3 regions of the Paenisporosarcina sp. FSL H8-0542 genome follow, and region 2 is predicted to be linked to each of the others. Evidence: riboswitches for the same ligand, from Rfam matches in the RefSeq annotation. Region 2 holds a riboswitch; each other region holds the start of a gene.
The links. A riboswitch is a leader RNA that binds a small molecule or an ion and turns the genes downstream of it on or off. The one in region 2 is predicted to bind S-adenosylmethionine.
Positions count from the first base shown of each region.

Region 1: another riboswitch for S-adenosylmethionine. It lies ahead of MHH33_RS15580 (O-acetylhomoserine aminocarboxypropyltransferase/cysteine synthase family protein); the one in region 2 lies ahead of metK (methionine adenosyltransferase).
Region 3: another riboswitch for S-adenosylmethionine. It lies ahead of metE (5-methyltetrahydropteroyltriglutamate--homocysteine S-methyltransferase); the one in region 2 lies ahead of metK (methionine adenosyltransferase).

Region 1 is NZ_CP152050.1:3,101,244-3,107,406, forward strand. It holds gene MHH33_RS15575 (homoserine O-acetyltransferase) at 1-1,005, opposite strand, end outside; gene MHH33_RS15580 (O-acetylhomoserine aminocarboxypropyltransferase/cysteine synthase family protein) at 1,022-2,311, opposite strand; SAM riboswitch class I at 2,429-2,546, opposite strand; gene MHH33_RS15585 (glycerol-3-phosphate acyltransferase) at 2,686-3,336, shown strand; gene pepT (peptidase T) at 3,525-4,751, shown strand; gene MHH33_RS15595 (ABC transporter ATP-binding protein) at 5,049-5,876, shown strand; gene MHH33_RS15600 (IucA/IucC family C-terminal-domain containing protein) at 5,879-6,163, shown strand, end outside.
Region 2 is NZ_CP152050.1:1,105,919-1,112,081, reverse strand. It holds gene MHH33_RS06050 (alanine/glycine:cation symporter family protein) at 1-512, opposite strand, end outside; gene MHH33_RS06045 (alpha/beta hydrolase) at 898-1,698, opposite strand; gene MHH33_RS06040 (gamma carbonic anhydrase family protein) at 1,803-2,321, shown strand; gene metK (methionine adenosyltransferase) at 2,475-3,671, opposite strand; SAM riboswitch class I at 3,871-3,994, opposite strand; gene pckA (phosphoenolpyruvate carboxykinase (ATP)) at 4,192-5,778, shown strand; gene MHH33_RS06025 (hypothetical protein) at 5,819-6,163, opposite strand, start outside.
Region 3 is NZ_CP152050.1:1,685,432-1,691,594, reverse strand. It holds gene metE (5-methyltetrahydropteroyltriglutamate--homocysteine S-methyltransferase) at 1-1,958, opposite strand, end outside; SAM riboswitch class I at 2,105-2,210, opposite strand; gene MHH33_RS08860 (hypothetical protein) at 2,473-2,982, opposite strand; gene MHH33_RS08855 (hypothetical protein) at 3,139-3,624, opposite strand; gene MHH33_RS08850 (DUF5412 family protein) at 3,748-4,278, opposite strand; gene MHH33_RS08845 (hypothetical protein) at 4,416-4,778, opposite strand; gene MHH33_RS08840 (hypothetical protein) at 5,202-5,420, opposite strand; partial or broken gene MHH33_RS08835 (DUF3784 domain-containing protein) at 5,564-5,835, opposite strand.

The DNA of each region.
Region 1 (6,163 bases), 1.6 Mb from region 2:
TAATATATCTCCCCATGTCTCAAATTCAGTCAGAAAGCCATCATGACCGAATCGTGTGTTGACCATACAGAAATGATGATCAGGAACGAGATGCGCAAAAGAGCAAATGTCCTCAGGTGGATATAGTAAATCATATGTGAATGCTATGGTAATCACTTTTGCTTCAAATTGCTTTGCCGCAATTTCTATACCCCCTCTATCCCTTCCGATATCATGGGTATTCATTGCTCTTAACAAGGTAAGGTAGCTATTCGCATCAAAACGGTTAGCCAGTTTTACCCCTTGATATTTCATATAGGATTCGATTTCGAACAATCCATCGCTTCTGGTCTTTCTGGCAAAACGGTTCTTATGTAATTGTTCACTACGATAAGTAACCAGCCCCGCCATTCGAGCCGTTTCAAACCCCTTGATATCCGAGGAACAGGTATAGTTTCCATTGAGATAATTCGCATCCGTCTCAATTGCATGGATTCCAATGTAGTTAAAAGCAATACCTGTGTCACTTAGATAAGGGGTAACTGCTAAAGGAATAAGAATATCCATATCTTTTGGATAAAGTAATCCCCACTCCAGAACACGCATGCCACCAAGTGACCCACCAACTACCGCATGAAGCCGATTAATACCCAAAGCCTGTAATGCCTTTTTTTCCGCATGAACCATATCGCGAATTGTAATTGTCGGAAAGGATGATCGATATGGATTGCCTGTAGAGGGATTGATGGTCAACGGCCCCGTCGTACCCGAGCATCCTCCAAGGACATTCAGTGTAATAACTCGAAAAGAGTCGGTATCAATATTCTTTCCCGGTCCAATTAACCCGCTCCACCAGCCCGGTGATTCCTTTGATCCAACGGCATATTGATTGCCAGTTAACGCATGACAAACCAAAACAACTGGTGCTTCTGAAGGACCAAGAGTTTCATATGAAAGTTCAACATGCTCAAGCCATTCTCCAGACTCTAGTTGAAAATTCCCGATTGTCACACTTCCTGTTGCCATTAAATTCACCTCCACATTAAACCGTTACGACGGTGGCATGTTCTATTGCTTTCCCCAAATCGGCTACCAGGTCTTTCACAGATTCCAATCCTACTGATAGACGAATCAACTCTTCCGTTACACCCGATTGCTTCAACTCTTCACTGCTTAACTGTTGATGGGTTGTTGAAGCAGGATGGATAATGAGCGATTTTGCATCCCCTACATTAGCCACATGCGACCAGATTTGGACATGGTCGATAAGTTTTCGTCCTGCTTTCCGACCTCCTTTAATGCCAAAATTCACAATCGAGCCGTATCCATTCTTTAAGTACTTGTTTGCCAATTGATGAGATGGATGAGATTCGAAACCATTGAAACTTACCCATTCTACTGCCGGATGATTTGCTAAGTATTGTGCGACTGCAATTGCATTTTCATTATGTTTCGGTACGCGGAGATGCAATGTTTCAAGACCTTGCAAAAAAGCGAATGCATTATCCGGGCTTAGGCATGGACCGAAGTCACGCAGTAGCTGGACCCGCAGTTTAATCGCGAAAGCCACTTGGGGGACATCAATCCCGTAACGAAGGCCATGGTAGCTCGTATCCGGTTCCGTAAAGCCAGGAAACTTCTCGCTGTTCCAATCAAACTTACCTGCATCCACAACGACACCGCCGATTGACGTACCGTGTCCCCCAATCCATTTCGTAGCTGAATGAACGACTACATCCGCACCGAATTCGATAGGGTTGCTTCCGTATGGCGTTGCAAACGTATTATCGATAATCAACGGAATTCCGTTCTCGTGTGCAATGTCAGCTACAGCTTCTACGTCCAAAACATGAAGGCTTGGGTTTCCGATGATTTCCCCGAAAATGGCTTTCGTTTTATCGGTAATGGCCCCGCGGAAATTCTCAGGATCGGTGGAATCTACAAACTTCACCGTGATTCCATACCGTGGAAGTGTATTGGCAAATAGATTGTAGGTCCCACCATACAAATTGCCAGCAGCGACGATTTCATCACCGGCTCCTGCTACATTCAGAATGGAGAAGGCTATCGCAGCCATGCCACTCGATAGGGCTACCGCTGCTGTGCCACCTTCCAATAACGCGATTCGCTGTTCAAATACGTCCACAGTCGGGTTGCCGATGCGTGAATAAATGTGTCCAGTTTCCTGCAAGGCGAATAAGTTTTGGGCATGTTCCGTATCTCTGAAAACAAAAGAAGTTGTTTTGTGGATTGGCACTGCACGGGAACCCGTGATTGGGTCCGGCTGCTGACCTCCGTGTAAAAGTAGAGTTTCCGGTTGAAGATTTGTCATTGTTTTCCCTCCTGGATTGTGTTTTAGATGGAAGTGTGGAGGCGAAAGAGGAGTTTTATGAACAGAAAAAAGCCCCGTCTTCGCTTAAGAAGAGGGGCTCACAAGTGCGTGATCCTCCTCTTATCTTTCAGATCTCCACTAAAGAAATCTGTAGGAATTAGCACCTTTGCAAGTTAATCACTTGCCGGTTGCCGGGCATCGCAGGGCCTAGTCCCTCCGCCACTCTAGATAAGAGTATTTGATTTAGTTTTCCATCTTGAGAATCAGTATATGTTTAATATCCATAAATAGTCAAGAATTATTTATATAATTTTTTGAAACTTCTGCCAACACTCAAACGTTTAAAGAGTTAGTGAAAAAAAGGGGTTGGGAATATGAATCTTGCATTATGGGTGCTAATCACCTTACTATCAGGTTATTTAATTGGCTGTCTCCATGGTTCAAATGTGGCGCAACGGCTTTCTGGGGTGAATGTAAAGGAACAGGGAGTAAAGAATGCGGGGGCATCCAATGCCACTATTGTATTAGGCTGGAAATACGGGGCACTCGTTGCATTTGTTGATATTGGTAAAGGAATACTTGCAATCGTCCTTTTGCGTCTTATATTCGAATCTACTGATCTTTCCTTGGAGTATCAATGGGTCCTATTATTTCTTGTGGGGGCATCTGTCGTAATAGGTCACAATTATCCATTTCAGATGCATTTTGATGGTGGTAAAGGAACGGCATCTGTTATTGGAGTGATGTTAGTACTGGATTGGAGAATCGGATTGGTTGGACTTATCTTGCTGATTGTCGTTTCATTGGTGACAGATTACTTATTAATCGGTGTACTGTTCTTATATATTACATATATCATTTTAGCCTTTTTGATTACAGAAAGTACTATGCCAATTGTCATAACCACCGCACTCTTCTTACTTGCGTTATGGAAGCATCGCGAGAATATACACCGTTTGAGATCCGGGATGGAACCACGAGTTTCTTCGGTTATCAAAAAGAAAAAAGTGACTCACTCCAATTAATTGGGGAATCCATTTTTTATTCCGAATTTACTAAAAAGTCGTTAAAATTTCATTCGGCCAGAACAATCATTATTCCGTGAACCGAATGAAAGTGCTAAACTGAGGTAAGGGGTAAAGACTACTGGCCCGCATCATGTCGGTCAATATCTGCCCGACTCCGAACCAACTTTTCTAAGGGAGATGAAACCATGCAAGAAACATTAATCGAACGCCTTGTACGTTATGCCAAAATTGATACACAATCAGATGCTGAAAGCACCACTTGTCCATCTACACCAGGTCAGTGGGACTTATTGCACGAACTAGAAAAAGAATTGGCTTCAATCGGAATGGAAGACATTTCACTTGATGACAATGGTTATTTATTTGCCACTTTGCCTGCAAATTCAGAACGTGAATTGCCAACAATCGGCTTTTTAGCTCACGTCGACACAGCAACTGATTATACAGGTAAGAATGTAAACCCTCAGCGTATCGATTGCTATGAAGGTGGCGACATCCGATTAAACGAAGAAACCGTTATGTCTCCTGACGATTTCCCAGAGCTTAATAATTATATCGGGCACACTTTAATAACAACAGATGGCACGACTTTACTAGGTGCCGACAACAAAGCAGGAATTGCTGAAATTATGACAGCTATGGAGTTTCTAATTAATAATCCAGACATTAAACACGGCAAACTTCGTGTTGCCTTTACTCCAGACGAAGAAATTGGGCGTGGGCCACATAAATTTGATGTTGAAAAATTTGATGCCAAGTATGCTTATACAATGGATGGCGGACCTCTTGGAGAACTTCAATTTGAAAGTTTCAATGCAGCTGGTGCTAAAGTTATCACACGTGGGACAAGCGTTCATCCAGGTTCAGCTAAAAACAAAATGGTCAACGCTCTGACCATCGCCATGAAGTTCCAATCTTATATGCCTGCAGATGAAGTGCCTGAGAAGACTGAAGGACATGAAGGATTCATCCACTTGATGAATTTCAACGGGCATGTAGAAGAAGCCAAATTGTCTTATATCGTACGTGACTTTGACCGTGAAAAATTCGAAGCGAAGAAAGCATTATTTGAAGAAGCTGCTTCAAAAATCAAAGCAGAATACGGATCAAATGCAATTTCGTATGAACTGCATGATCAATATTTCAACATGGGTGAAAAAATTGAGCCTGTAAAAGAAATTGTCGATATTGCACATGAAGCGATGACGAATCTATCAATTAATCCATTAGTCATCCCAATTCGTGGAGGTACTGACGGTTCACAATTATCATATATGGGCATGCCAACACCTAATATCTTTACAGGTGGCGAAAACTATCATGGAAAATATGAATACATTTCAGTCGATAACATGGAAAAAGCAACCAAAGTCATGATTGAAATGATTCAACTGTTTGAAAGACAAGCTTAATATTGCCATAACACAAGCATTGACTGTCCTCCTGACAGACTGTGCTTGTTTTTTTATGGAATTTCCTATGACATTGAATTTCCCAATAAACGTCACCTAATTTTGCACCATCCGGCATATATTTTATGGGAATCGTAGAAAACATCATAAGCAGGTCATGATTACTTATCCTGCACCGACAACTTCACAATTTTGTAAAGACTTTTCCAGTAATTAATGAAAATCATTCTCATTAATTCTTTGTTTTATGGTATGATGTCTTAAGTGAGAACACCTATCAGTTAGATGGAGGTTACAATGATGCATACTGCTGTTAAAGCTGAATCCCTTTCAATTGGATATTCTGATCATTTACTATTTGAGAATTTAAATTTACATATACCCCGTGGAGAAATTTCCGTTTTTGTTGGCAGCAATGGCTGCGGAAAGTCAACGTTGCTTCGTTCTATTGCACGTTTATTGAAACCGACAACCGGTTCTGTCCTATTGGAAGGAAAAGATGTTCACCGCATGTCTTCCAAAGAAGTGGCTAAAAAAATGGGTATACTGCCTCAATCACCCGTTTCACCAGAAGGTCTGACGGTTCATGATTTGGTGAAGCAAGGCCGTTATCCCCACCAGTCATGGTTGAAGCGCTGGACTGAAGAAGATACAGAAAAAGTGGAAGCCGCAATGGAAGCAACGCGAATTAGCGATCTTCGTGACCGCGCCGTTGATACATTATCCGGTGGCCAACGACAACGTGCTTGGATTGCAATGACACTCGCTCAAGATACCGATCTCATCTTGCTTGATGAACCTACGACTTATTTGGACATGACGCACCAAATTGAAATTTTGGATTTGCTGTTTGAATTAAATGAGAAAAAAGATCGTACCATCGTGATGGTATTACATGATTTGAACTTAGCATCCCGATACGCCCACAATATCATTGCCATTAAAAATGGCGATGTCCATGCTCAAGGTAAACCGGAAGATATCATTACTTGTGATTTAGTTAGATCAGTATTTGGTATGGAATGCCAAGTTTCAAAAGATCCAATGTTCGGCACACCTCATTGCATCCCTTATGGTCGGGGACGCTGTGTAGTACCAGAATTACGAGTTTCTACAGGTGCGTAAGTATGAAGAATACTCTTAAACAACTTTCTGTGTTTGTCGATGATGACCGTCAGCCCGTTATGACACTCGGTGAGGCTCATACTGCACATGGCATAAACAGAATGCTTCAAACTGTTCGAGACATAACGGATGCACCAACGGATGCCGTTGCTGCATCTGTTTTTTTTCGCCGCATTGGTTTCTTGTTAGCAGCTCAATTCAATACGATTGCGGTACACAAGCAAGTTTTTGCCGGACCTTTAAACCACATTGGTATTATTCAGGACGACTATACAATTAAGTTCACA
Region 2 (6,163 bases):
GCATTTTCCATCCCTATGGCAATGGAGTTCGATTGAATGCCTGGCATCAAAATGGACATAGCCAGTAATGTTGCGAGTGCAAAAATAACTGCATACCACTTCGAGCCGATTCCTTTTTCTATGTAATAAGCAGGACCACCACGGTATTGTCCTTGGTCTTTCACTTTATAAATTTGGGCCAAAGTTGATTCGACAAACGCTGAAGACGCCCCGATAAACGCAATTGCCCACATCCAGAATACAGCCCCTGGACCACCAAATGCAATCGCCGTAGCAACCCCTGCAATATTTCCGGTTCCAACACGACCTGATAATGCAATCGATAATGCTTGGAATGAAGATACCCCGGCATCCGATTTTTCACCTTTGAACATTTGAACAACCATATCCTTGATCAGTCGAACTTGCAAGAAACGAGTAAGGATTGAAAATAATAGACCGATAGCCAAACAGCCATAAATCATCCAAGGTCCCCATAAAAAGTTATTTATTTGCCCAATAAACTCTTCCATCCAATTTCCCCCTTTGTTTGTTCATAATATTGTCACATTATTCACTGTATTACAAAAATGATGTTAGTACAATGAAAGATTTTATATACTTCTAGATTTTCATTATGCTAACTTCGACTTTTGCAAGCCCTAGCGTACATAAATCCAAGTTTCCAAGGTCTAAAAAACAATAGAGGAATATTTTTATTAAAATAGAATTATCATATTGGAAAATGTTCAGGTTTTGAAATTTTGAATCTATTGCTTCCCTTTTTTACAGGCGGCTAATTTTCATGTCAGAATAATTTATAAATCCTTGTAAATCAGCATAATTCATAAATGAAGTCATAAACAAATCCATAGTAAAAGCCTTTCTAATTTTTCATTAGAAAGGCTTTTATTTGACTTAAACCACATATCCGAGTGAACGCAACACATTATTCACGAACGTCTTCGTGTAATAAAACACATCTTCTCGTTCTGGCTCTTGGAACAGATCATGAAAACAATTTTTCCACTCTTTATATTGTATTTCAGAAAGTTGTTGTTTTTGCAGCCAATTCTTTGCGAATGTCGGATCGGCAATTTTATCCCACTCTGCAGTCATCATCAAAATAGGAACATTTTGAATGCTTTCTTGTTTGGCAGTTGTTGCTTTCATCAAATGCTGCAACTCCCTGTACCACTTCAAAGTAATGGTCGTGTTATATAGATCATCGTCTTTATCTTGCGTATAAACATCATAATTTCTTGTCAGTTTTTTAATGGTTATTTCATGAGTACTCTTGACGTTTTCAGCAAGCTTCCCCATGTTGGCTAAAGCACTGGAAAGTTTCGATGCATGAATATGTAAATGCATCCAAGGAGATGTCAGAATTATTCCAGCACATTCAATTGATTTTTCCTGAAGCATCTGCATGACTAAAGTTGCACCTAGCCCGTGACCCATAATAAAAACAGGTAAGTTATATGTAAGCGAAGCGTCAATCAAGTGATTGATAAAAGTGCCATAGGATTGAAAATCTTCGTCATGTGCTTGTTTATTGAGAGCCGATTCTCCGTGCCCAGGTAGATCCCCCATTACAACATGAAATCCTGAACTTCTAAATTCTTCTATTAACCAGGCGTACCGACGGTGATGTTCATACGCGCTGTGTACGATGGCGATGACTGCTTTTGCCTGGCCATCAGCTTCCCATTTCCACATAATCATCGCTCCTTCTATTTCTTTATTCGACGAAGTCATCCTTTTTTAGTTCCTCTTTTTTTGTATAATGAAACCATATGGCAAGAAGAAACGAGGTTTTTTGAATGATTTACCCTTTTAAAGATAAAACACCCATGATTGACCCATCTGTTTATATTGCTGATTATGTCACAATAAGTGGTGACGTGACAATCGGTCCAGAGTCCACTATTTGGTTTAATACCATTATTCGTGGTGATGTCAATGCGACTCGAATCGGCCGCAAAGTTAATATTCAAGATTTGTGTTGCCTTCATCAAAGCCCTGCCGCTCCATTAATTTTGGAAGATGAAGTCACCATCGGTCACCAAGTAACTCTACATAGCTGTACCGTACGAAAAGGCGCCTTAATTGGCATGGGTTCCATTGTCCTGGATGGCGCAGAGATTGGTGAAGGTGCATTTATCGGGGCAGGTAGCTTGGTTCCACCCGGTAAAGTAATTCCCCCAGGTATGCTTGCATTGGGACGTCCGGCAAAAGTGGTTCGGGAGTTGAATGCTGAAGACAAACTAGATATGGAACGTATTGTGAGAGAATATGCTGAAAAAGGACAGATTTATAAGGAAATGCAACAACAAAAGTAAACGGATAGTAAGGACCGGGTGATAGAGCCCGGTCCTTTTAATATGTTGAAGCATTCTTAAATTTATTCCCGTTCAAATTGATTTGTTCCCTTTCGCCCACTAATTTCCAATAAAAAAGCCATTCTAGGGCATACCCAGAATGGCTTCTCAATCTTAAACGCCTGCTTTTTCTTTCAAAGTAGCCGCTCTGTCTGTTTTCTCCCATGGTACATCCAAGTCTGTGCGACCGAAGTGTCCATAAGCAGCTGTCTGCTTGTAAATCGGACGACGTAGATCTAACATTTTGATGATTCCAGCTGGGCGAAGGTCGAATGAATCGCGAACAATTTCAACAAGTTTCGATTCTTCTACAGTGCCTGTACCAAAAGTATCGATTGCAATTGATACTGGTTGTGCAACACCGATTGCATATGCAAGTTGAACTTCGCAACGGTCAGCAAGTCCTGCTGCTACGATGTTTTTCGCTACATAACGTGCTGCATATGCTGCTGAACGGTCAACTTTTGTCGCATCTTTACCAGAGAATGCGCCGCCACCGTGACGAGCGTATCCACCGTAAGTATCAACGATAATTTTGCGACCAGTTAAACCAGCATCCCCTTGTGGTCCACCAATTACGAAGCGACCAGTTGGATTAATGAAGTATTTTGTATTTTCGTCAATTAATTCTGCCGGAACGACAGGATTGATGACATGTTCTTTCAAGTTGCGTTGAATTTGCTCAAGAGTTACTTCTGGGTGATGTTGAGTAGAAATAACGATTGTGTCAATGCGCAACGGTTTATTGTTTTCATCATATTCTACAGTTACTTGTGTTTTGCCATCTGGACGTAAGTATGGAAGAATTTCTTCTTTACGAACTAATGCTAAACGACGAGCTAACTTATGAGCCATACTAATTGGAAGAGGCATTAATTCCGGTGTTTCATTACAAGCAAAACCGAACATTAAACCTTGGTCACCTGCACCGATTGCTTCGATGTCTGAATCTGTCATCGAACCTTCACGTGCTTCTAGTGCTCTGTCAACGCCCATTGCGATGTCGGCAGATTGCTCATCGATTGCGGTCAATACTGCAGAAGTCTCTGAGTCAAAACCATATTTTGCACGAGTGTAGCCAATTTCACGAACTGTTTCACGTACAACTTTTTGAATATCCACATAAGCAGATGTTGTGATTTCTCCAGCAACAAGCACTAAACCTGTTGTTACAGTTGTTTCACAAGCGACACGTGCGTTCGGGTCTTCTGTTAATATAGCATCTAAAATTGCGTCTGAGATTTGATCACAAATCTTATCCGGATGCCCTTCTGTTACTGATTCTGATGTAAATAGACGACGAGTTGTCATTTAATATTCCTCCTATATCCTTCGAGATTGCTCTCGGAAAATTCAAACGGTACTCATTTCCCATGTCCAGCTTATTCATTAGAATAAAACCTTCCGCCTTTTCGGGCTTCTGCACACGAGGATAAAGGGAGATGTCATAAAAAAAACCCTCTCTCACGTAAAAACATGAGGAAAGGCATTCGTTAATAGGCACCTTTCACTCTTATCATCCAAGGAATACACCTTGCTTCAGGTTCAGCACCTTTGCCAATTACTACTTGGTTCATAACTGCAGGTTGCCGGGTTTCATAGGGCCTGACCCCTCCACCAGCTCGGGATAAGAGTATCCGTTCAGTTTTACATCATAATAAACTAATGAAGCCTTGTCAAATATTTTTTTCGTTCTATATAAATGTTCGAAAATCAGATAAAATTAATTAGGCTATTAGTGTAGATTATTAAGCGTAATGTGTTATACTAATTTTCGAATCAAGGTTAACCCGATATAAGGGTAATATACGATAAAGGAAGGTACATATACATGAATTCAGTGAACACGATGAACGAGCTGAACGACTTGTTAAATGGCCAAAACGTGCATGTGCAACTTTCAGTCCCACAACTTGTGGAGAAAGCAACATTACGTGGAGAAGCTGTCTTAACACCAACTGGAGCTGTAAAAGTAGTGACAGGAAAATATACAGGACGTTCTCCTAAAGACAAATATGTTGTTGTGGAAGATAGCTCTAAAGACAAGATTGATTGGGGCTCAGTAAACCAACCAATATCATCTGAAATTTTCAACTCTTTATATAAAAAAGTTGTGAACTATTTAAAAACAAAAGAAGAGTTATTTGTCTTTAATGGCTTTGCCGGTGCGGATAAAGAATCTCGCCTTTCATTGCAAGTAATTAATGAATATGCTTGGCATAACCTTTTTGCACACCAATTATTCATTCGTCCGTCTAAAGATGAGTTGGCATCGCATGAAGCACAATTCACAATCGTTTATGCTCCGACTTTCAAAGCAGATCCTGCAATCGATGGTACAGGTTCGGAAACGTTTATCATTGTGTCAATGGAAAAACGCATCATTTTAATCGGTGGTACTGAGTATGCCGGTGAAATGAAAAAATCAATTTTCTCCATTATGAACTACTTGCTTCCTGAGCAAGGCATCCTACCGATGCACTGTTCTGCAAACGTTGGTGAAAAAGGCGATGTTGCTTTGTTCTTCGGATTGTCCGGAACAGGAAAGACAACATTATCTGCTGATGCAGATCGTAAATTAATCGGTGATGATGAGCATGGCTGGTCAGATAACGGCGTATTCAATATTGAAGGCGGCTGTTATGCAAAAGCAATTAACTTAACACGTGAAAATGAACCACAAATTTTCGATGCAATCCGTTTTGGTTCTGTATTGGAAAACGTAGTATTGGATCCAGAAACGCGTATACCCGACTACGAAAATATTTCGTTAACTGAAAATACGCGTGCTGCTTACCCATTACAAGCAATCGACAATATTGTTGATCCTTCTGTAGCGGGTCATCCAAAAACCATCATTTTCTTAACTGCTGATGCGTTTGGGGTATTACCTCCAATCAGTAAGTTGACGAAAGAACAAGCGATGTATCACTTCTTAAGCGGATTTACATCGAAGCTTGCTGGTACAGAACGTGGAATTACATCTCCACAAGCAACATTCTCAACTTGTTTCGGTTCTCCATTCCTTCCCCTTCCTGCAACTGTATATGCAGAAATGTTAGGGAAGAAAATCGATGAGCATGATGCACAAGTCTTCCTTGTAAATACTGGCTGGACAGGCGGCGAATATGGCGTTGGTAGCCGTATGAAACTTTCTTATACACGTGCGATGGTTCGTGCTGCATTGGAAGGCAAATTAGATAATGTTGAAATGGATAAAGGTTCAGCATTCGGTTTAGCTATTCCTAAAGAAGTACCTGGCGTACCTTCTGACGTATTAAACCCACGCGATGCATGGGCGGATCCAGCAGCATACGATAAAAAAGCACAAGAATTGGCTAATCGATTCCGTGAGAACTTCAATAAATTTGGATCAGTGTCTGAAGACATTATTTCTAAAGGCGGTCCAATTATCTAGAATACAAAAATGGCTTGCACTTCATGTGCAGGCCATTTTTTTACTCCGTATATTCAAAAACTGTCTCTTCGGGAAAGTAAGATTCTATCTCTTTAGCATCCTCTTTCGTTATCTGGTAGAAAAACAATTCAGATCCGTGATGTTTAACAGTACAAATATGTGCACCATTTCTCTTGAATACTAATGTATACCAGGGAATTCTTGTATGCCCTTCATTTACCCCATACAGTAGCAAGTCTTTTAGCTTCTGATTTAGAGGCATTGTAAAAATGACCAATCCACTTCCATATCGAATGGTATGAGCGAAAGGTTTAATCTTAAGAATTGCTTCTTTTTCATCTTCATGACAATGTACTTCGACTTCTGTAAACACTGGAAGTACCTC
Region 3 (6,163 bases), 580 kb from region 2:
AAGTCCGAATAACACATATGGGTATGAATTTGTGTATCGTTTTGTACTGACGTTGTTGCAAGTTTAAACGCATAAACTGCAGCGTCAAGATACCCTTCCCATTTTTCACGTTTTAACGGCAGCCCTTCACGAATTGCCGGCTCATCAACTTGAATCATACGAATTCCATTTTCCTCAAGCGTTTCAACTTCTTTTCGAAGCGCAAGTGCAATTTGATTGGCAACAACATAGCGTGAAATATCATCGCGAACAAACGACCAGTTTAAAATTGTAATTGGACCTGTCAGCATTCCTTTTACAGGTTTGTCAGTTATTGATTGGGCATATAAGGATTCTTTAACTGTTATCGGTTCTATAAATGACACGTCACCGTAAATAAGTGGTGGTTTCACACATCGCGAGCCATATGACTGGACCCAGCCAAATTTCGTGAATTGGAAGCCATCTAATTTTTCACCAAAATACTCAACCATGTCTGTACGTTCAAATTCTCCATGTACAAACACATCTAGACCAAGTTCCTCTTGAATTTCAATCCACTTTTTAATTTCTGCTTTTATATATGTTTCATATTCTGTATTCGTTAACTCGCCTTTACGCCATTTTAATCGGTTCTTTCTTACTTCTTGAGTTTGCGGGAAACTTCCGATTGTTGTTGTTGGAAGCAGTGGTAACTGAAAAGCCTCTTTTTGTATCTCTTGACGGACTTTAAATATTGCTTTTCGTTCCGCTTTATACGTATGCAAGTTTTGAATGGCTTCTTGAACTTGTGTGTTATTTCGGAATGATGATTTTTGTAACGCATGAATCGCTTCTGTACTTGCACTGATTTCTTTTTGTATCGCTTCTTTTCCATCGTTTAAGCCTTTTGTCAGTAGAACAATTTCATGTAATTTTTCATTAGCAAATGATAATGCTCCTTTTAGGACGTCATCAAGCGTTTCTTCACTTTTAACTGTCACAGGTACATGCAATAAGCTTGATGAAGATTGTACAATTAGACGATCTTTTGAAACAACATCCACAATCTCTGCAAGAATTGCAGAATGATCATTAAGATTCGCACGCCATATGTTTCGCCCGTCAATAATACCAGCAGCAAGAACCTTATCTTTTGGGAAACCATACTTTTTCAAAGCAGCAAGATTTTGACCATTATCATATACAAAATCAAGTCCAATTCCTTTAACAGGAAGTGAGATGACATCTTCGTAATGTTCAATGCTTTCAAAATATGTTTGTAATATCAGCTTTATGTTTGGCGCTGCATCATGCAATGTTTGATAGATATCCTTAAATAACGCAACATCTTCTTTGGAAATCGTTGTAGATAAAATCGGTTCATCGATTTGTACCCACTCTACTCCTTCTTTTTGTAATTCACGTAAAATGTCAGCGTAAAGCGGTACAAATTTTTCAACAACTGCTTTAAATTCATTTTCTCTATAACCCTTTGACAGTTTTACAAATGTGATAGGTCCTAAGATTACAGGTTTTCCTTCGATATTAAGTTTCTGTTTAGCCTCTTTATAAAATTGAAGTGGCCGGTTTTCAACAAGAGTAGGTACTGCTTCATTAAGCTCTGGAACAATATAGTGATAGTTTGTGTTAAACCATTTTGTCATTTCAGATGCAACAGCACCTTTATTGCCTCGTGCTATATCAAAATACGTTTCAAGCGATACTTTACCGCCGTCGTATTCAAAGCGTTTCGGTACTAATCCGAACATAACGGCTGTATCAAGCACATGATCATACAAACTAAAGTCTCCAACTGGTATCAAGTCAATTCCTAAATCTTTTTGTTTCTGCAGATTGTTTAGCCGAATCTCCTCAATTTGTTTTAAGAATGATTCTTTTTCTAGTTTCCCTGCCCATAACTGCTCCAGTGAATTTTTCCATTCACGTTTTACACCAATTCTTGGATAACCTAAATTCGAACTTTTCACTTTGCTCATAATATTTTTTACACTCCTTCTATTTTTATATTTTCATGCCCATTTCTATTTGAAACAGAGCAAATGAACCCATATTTCTAAAAACAAAAAAGCCTCTTCTTGGAAGCAAGAAGAGGCTCATCATTAAAAATATGTGACAAGATCTCAACTCATCTTCCAAGCATAATCGCTTGAAGGAATTGGCACAGTGCTCATAATGAGTCTGTTGCCGAGGTTTCAAAGGGCCTTTCCCTCCACCTCTCTTGATAAGTAGAAATTAACTATTTAGTTTTATTAATGGTTTAAATGGTATCAGTTTTGCTCGTTTTGAAATCAACGAATTTCACTTATTTATTATAATAATACAAACATTCAATAAAGTAAATAAATTCCTGAAATTTGTTTTTTCCCGTTTTTATCTTTTTACAAAGTACACTACGGATGTAAAGAACAGATTAAAGGGCAGCCCCAATAGTATTTGCTCGTCGTGGAATCGATGGAAATAAAATGAGCATGATTGCTGCTGAAGCAGAAACTATTTACAATAATTAATACTGTTTGTTAGAACACTTGGTCCTAACTTACCTGTTTTGGAATTTGAGAGACGCACCTGAACTTCGACATTCTTCATTTCTGCTGTAATTAAATCAAATCGTCCAGCCCAACTTGGACCATTCTCCTCTGGGGTTGGATAAAGCTTAAAACGCCAACTTATTTCTTTTGGAACAAACGCAAAACCTTCATAGCTATCGAAGTCTCCATACGAAGACGGTTCAGGAAGATGAACAGCGAGAATACTTATATTAGTTCTTGCAAAACTTGGTGGATTTAATTGCACTTTATAGATTAATGCTACACCTTTTGTATTCGTCAGACTTTTATCAACAGACTCCAATGTTAGGCTACAGGGCACTGAAATCACTTCTAATAATTCATCATTTTCTTCATTTATTGCCTTTGCTTTTGGTGGTCTTTCCCAAATTACAAATATTAGAGTTGTTAAACTTAATAGCAATAGCAAAAATATAACTGATATTTTTTTCATCTAATCACCTACCTAATTTTAAAGGTAGTATTTCCTTATGATAAGACAATATTCTTGTTCAACTATCCAGCCCCGTTAGTTCAATGAGAAAAAGACCGCTTAAGCATCTCGATGTTCTTCAACTAAGCACCCGTTAGTTGAACAATAATGCAGTAGCTATTTTAACTTTTTCATCGAAACCGATTTATCTGGGAAGTGTAAGAGTATATTTCCTCCTGATGACAAAATGACTTCAAATGATAATGTTGATTCGTTAATTGGTAATAATTCTTCAAACAACCAGTCATCTATTTCACGATTATTAATAGGTTTATCATTATCATAATTCAAGTGTTGAAATTGAAAGAACGAGACATTGTCAAAACTCAATATCCAAACATCGTCACTGGAAACAGTGAAGTGAATGTTTGAGTGAAGGAGACTTTTATGTTCAATTTCAATTTTTATAAGTCTATAATCGTGAAAACCCCAAGAGTTAAAACGATTAAAAATATCTTGAGGCAATCTATCAGATAATGTATTGAATACCTCTTTGTATTTTTTCGCATTTTCCATCCATTGATTATCTAATTTATCCAATTCTTCATCATTCGTGCCATCCATATTTTGAGCTAAATGCAATTCATATAATAAATATTTCATTTTTACAGCCCCTTTCTTTTCAGTGTTTCTTCAACTAAACTGCCCCGTTAGTTGAAAAAGAAAAAAGGGCTACCAAAACAGCCCAAAGATTTTTACTAAAGTAACCGTTAGTAAAAAGAATTATTAATCCGAAAAAGTTTCCCCTTTATCTAAGTTCAAAGTGTGATTATTTATTGTAATAATACCGTTATTTGTCCAAGCCACATCTGCCTTGTGCATATTGTCATCATAGTAGATATTCTTCTTGAACCAAAGGGGACCATCTACTATTCCTACTACACTAATAGAAGTAGCTGCACCACCATTTAATGTGTAGAAGTTGATTGTCGTTTTAGAATCGGGTGATTGGGTTGTTGCAATGGGTTCTCTTGCAAATGTATTCACTACTATCCCTAATAGAAAAATTGCTGAAAGGGGAAATGCAATTAAGACAGTCATCCAACTTCTCCATCTTGCTCCCCTGTTGCTTTTGTCTCTAAATCCCGAAATACCCATAAAACAAGTAGTAAACGTGAGCAACAATAAAACCGAAGCAGGTGGTGCAACTGACCACGAATGGTTATAAGAAGCATATAAAGTCTGTAAAGAAAGAACCGTTACTAACAAGCATAAAAGAAAAGACCACAAATTATATTTTCTTTCCACTATTTCCACTAAATTACCTCCCGATTAGAAGTTCTGGTGTTCCCCAAAAAATCTTCTTCTTCAACTAAACTGCTGCGTTAGTTGAAGAAGAAATGGTCTTACTCCTTATTAAAGTAAAGCACCCGTTAGTTGAAGATCATTCATTTCTATTCACCCGGCATATAGCCTATTACTTCATTGGTTTCAGGGTCAACAAGTATTAAAGGTGGACCAACTACAACGTCCTCTTGGTCTATAAAGGATACCCTTAATACTTCTTTCCCTTCATAAGTTTTATCCAGTAATTCATAGCTATTATCAGCAATCGTTTTTTTCACATCAGCACTTTTCCAGTCCGCTATAGCACTGCCACCCCAACCTTTTTCTTCGATGAAATCCCAAGCAACTTTTCTAATTCTTTCATAGCTATCTGTGCCTTTGGAATTCACTTCATCTTGTTTAGTCGAACAACCACAAATCAGTAAAATTGATAATACTGTTAATGTTAAGGAAAAAAATCTTAACTTCATTCACTTGGCACCCCTTTTTAAAATCAATTGTTCTTCAACTAACCTGTTCCGTTAGTTAAAGAAGCTATTGCATATAATCATATTTGATTTCTCTTTATGTATTTAATTGAAATCACAGTAGCTATGATTGCAACTATAAAAATACTAAGTGGATACATAAGCTGTAACAGTAAATTGTGATCAGGGCTCGTTATCCAACCTACGTACTCCTCAGCCAAGGTATAAAAAACATAGAATTAAATTACAAACACAAAGATGTTTACAAATTTATTCATGAATTAAGACATCCCCCTTCCCTTTGCTAATTTATCTTCCTCAACTATACAGTCTCGTTAGTTCAACAAGAAAAAATGCTTCACTCCTTCTTGAAGTAAAGCGCCCGTTAGTTTAAGAGTGGAACATCGACAAATAATACACTTGGTATTATTCTTGTACCTTTTTAATCAATCCGATTGTATGTACTATTTTTAAATCAAAAAATGCAAAAGCACCACATATGCAGACCCCTAAAATCATTATTGCTGTAAAAAACCAGCCTTCTCCCCAAGTAACTATCAAAGAATATAAACATCCCGAAGCAACAGCTAATGAACCATATTTCGTTCTCCATTTTTCTAGTTTCGATTGGTTTTTTTCTTCCAAAGTTTTATTCCCCACAATCCTGGTTGTTAGCACAATAGCGGTTGCTCTTAATGAACAAACGCACCCGTTAATTGAAGTACAATCCTTCACAAATGTTTAAATAATTTTTCAAATTAACTATTCAAGTATTAACTGATAAACATTTACTTTTTAAACCGATTCCCTGTATTAGCGTATATAAGAGTAAACACGACAATACCGATAAATAATATGAGACCAAAAACAAATAACCAATTGTTTTCATATGCTTCACTAAGTACCCAAAATACCATACTGAATGATAAAGCGAACATCATTTTCCCCATAAACTTACAGAATGCAACCGTATCATATTTTTTTTTTCTTCTTGTGGCAACGTGTTAAATCCAGCAATTAAAAATGAGCCTTTACCATTCGATAGAATAATTCCTAACATTACGAATAACACGATGATTAAAATTGTTCCAAAAACAATAAACCCTCCCTGCTACCTATTACATTATTTTAGTACGATTAGATTTCAGAAATGTTTCATTTTTTAATTAAACTGCTGCTTTAGTTCAATAAGAAAAAAGGCTTTACTTTCTTAGAAAGTAAAGCCTTTTGAGTACTACTTCAACATTTCGATATACATATAGAGGTTGTCTACAACTTTACTGTTTCCAGTAATTCTATATTAGACACGAACCCTTGATTCCCCTTTAAATTAATACAATATTTTTCCATTTAACAAACCTTTGTACATTATTTGCTATATAAAAATG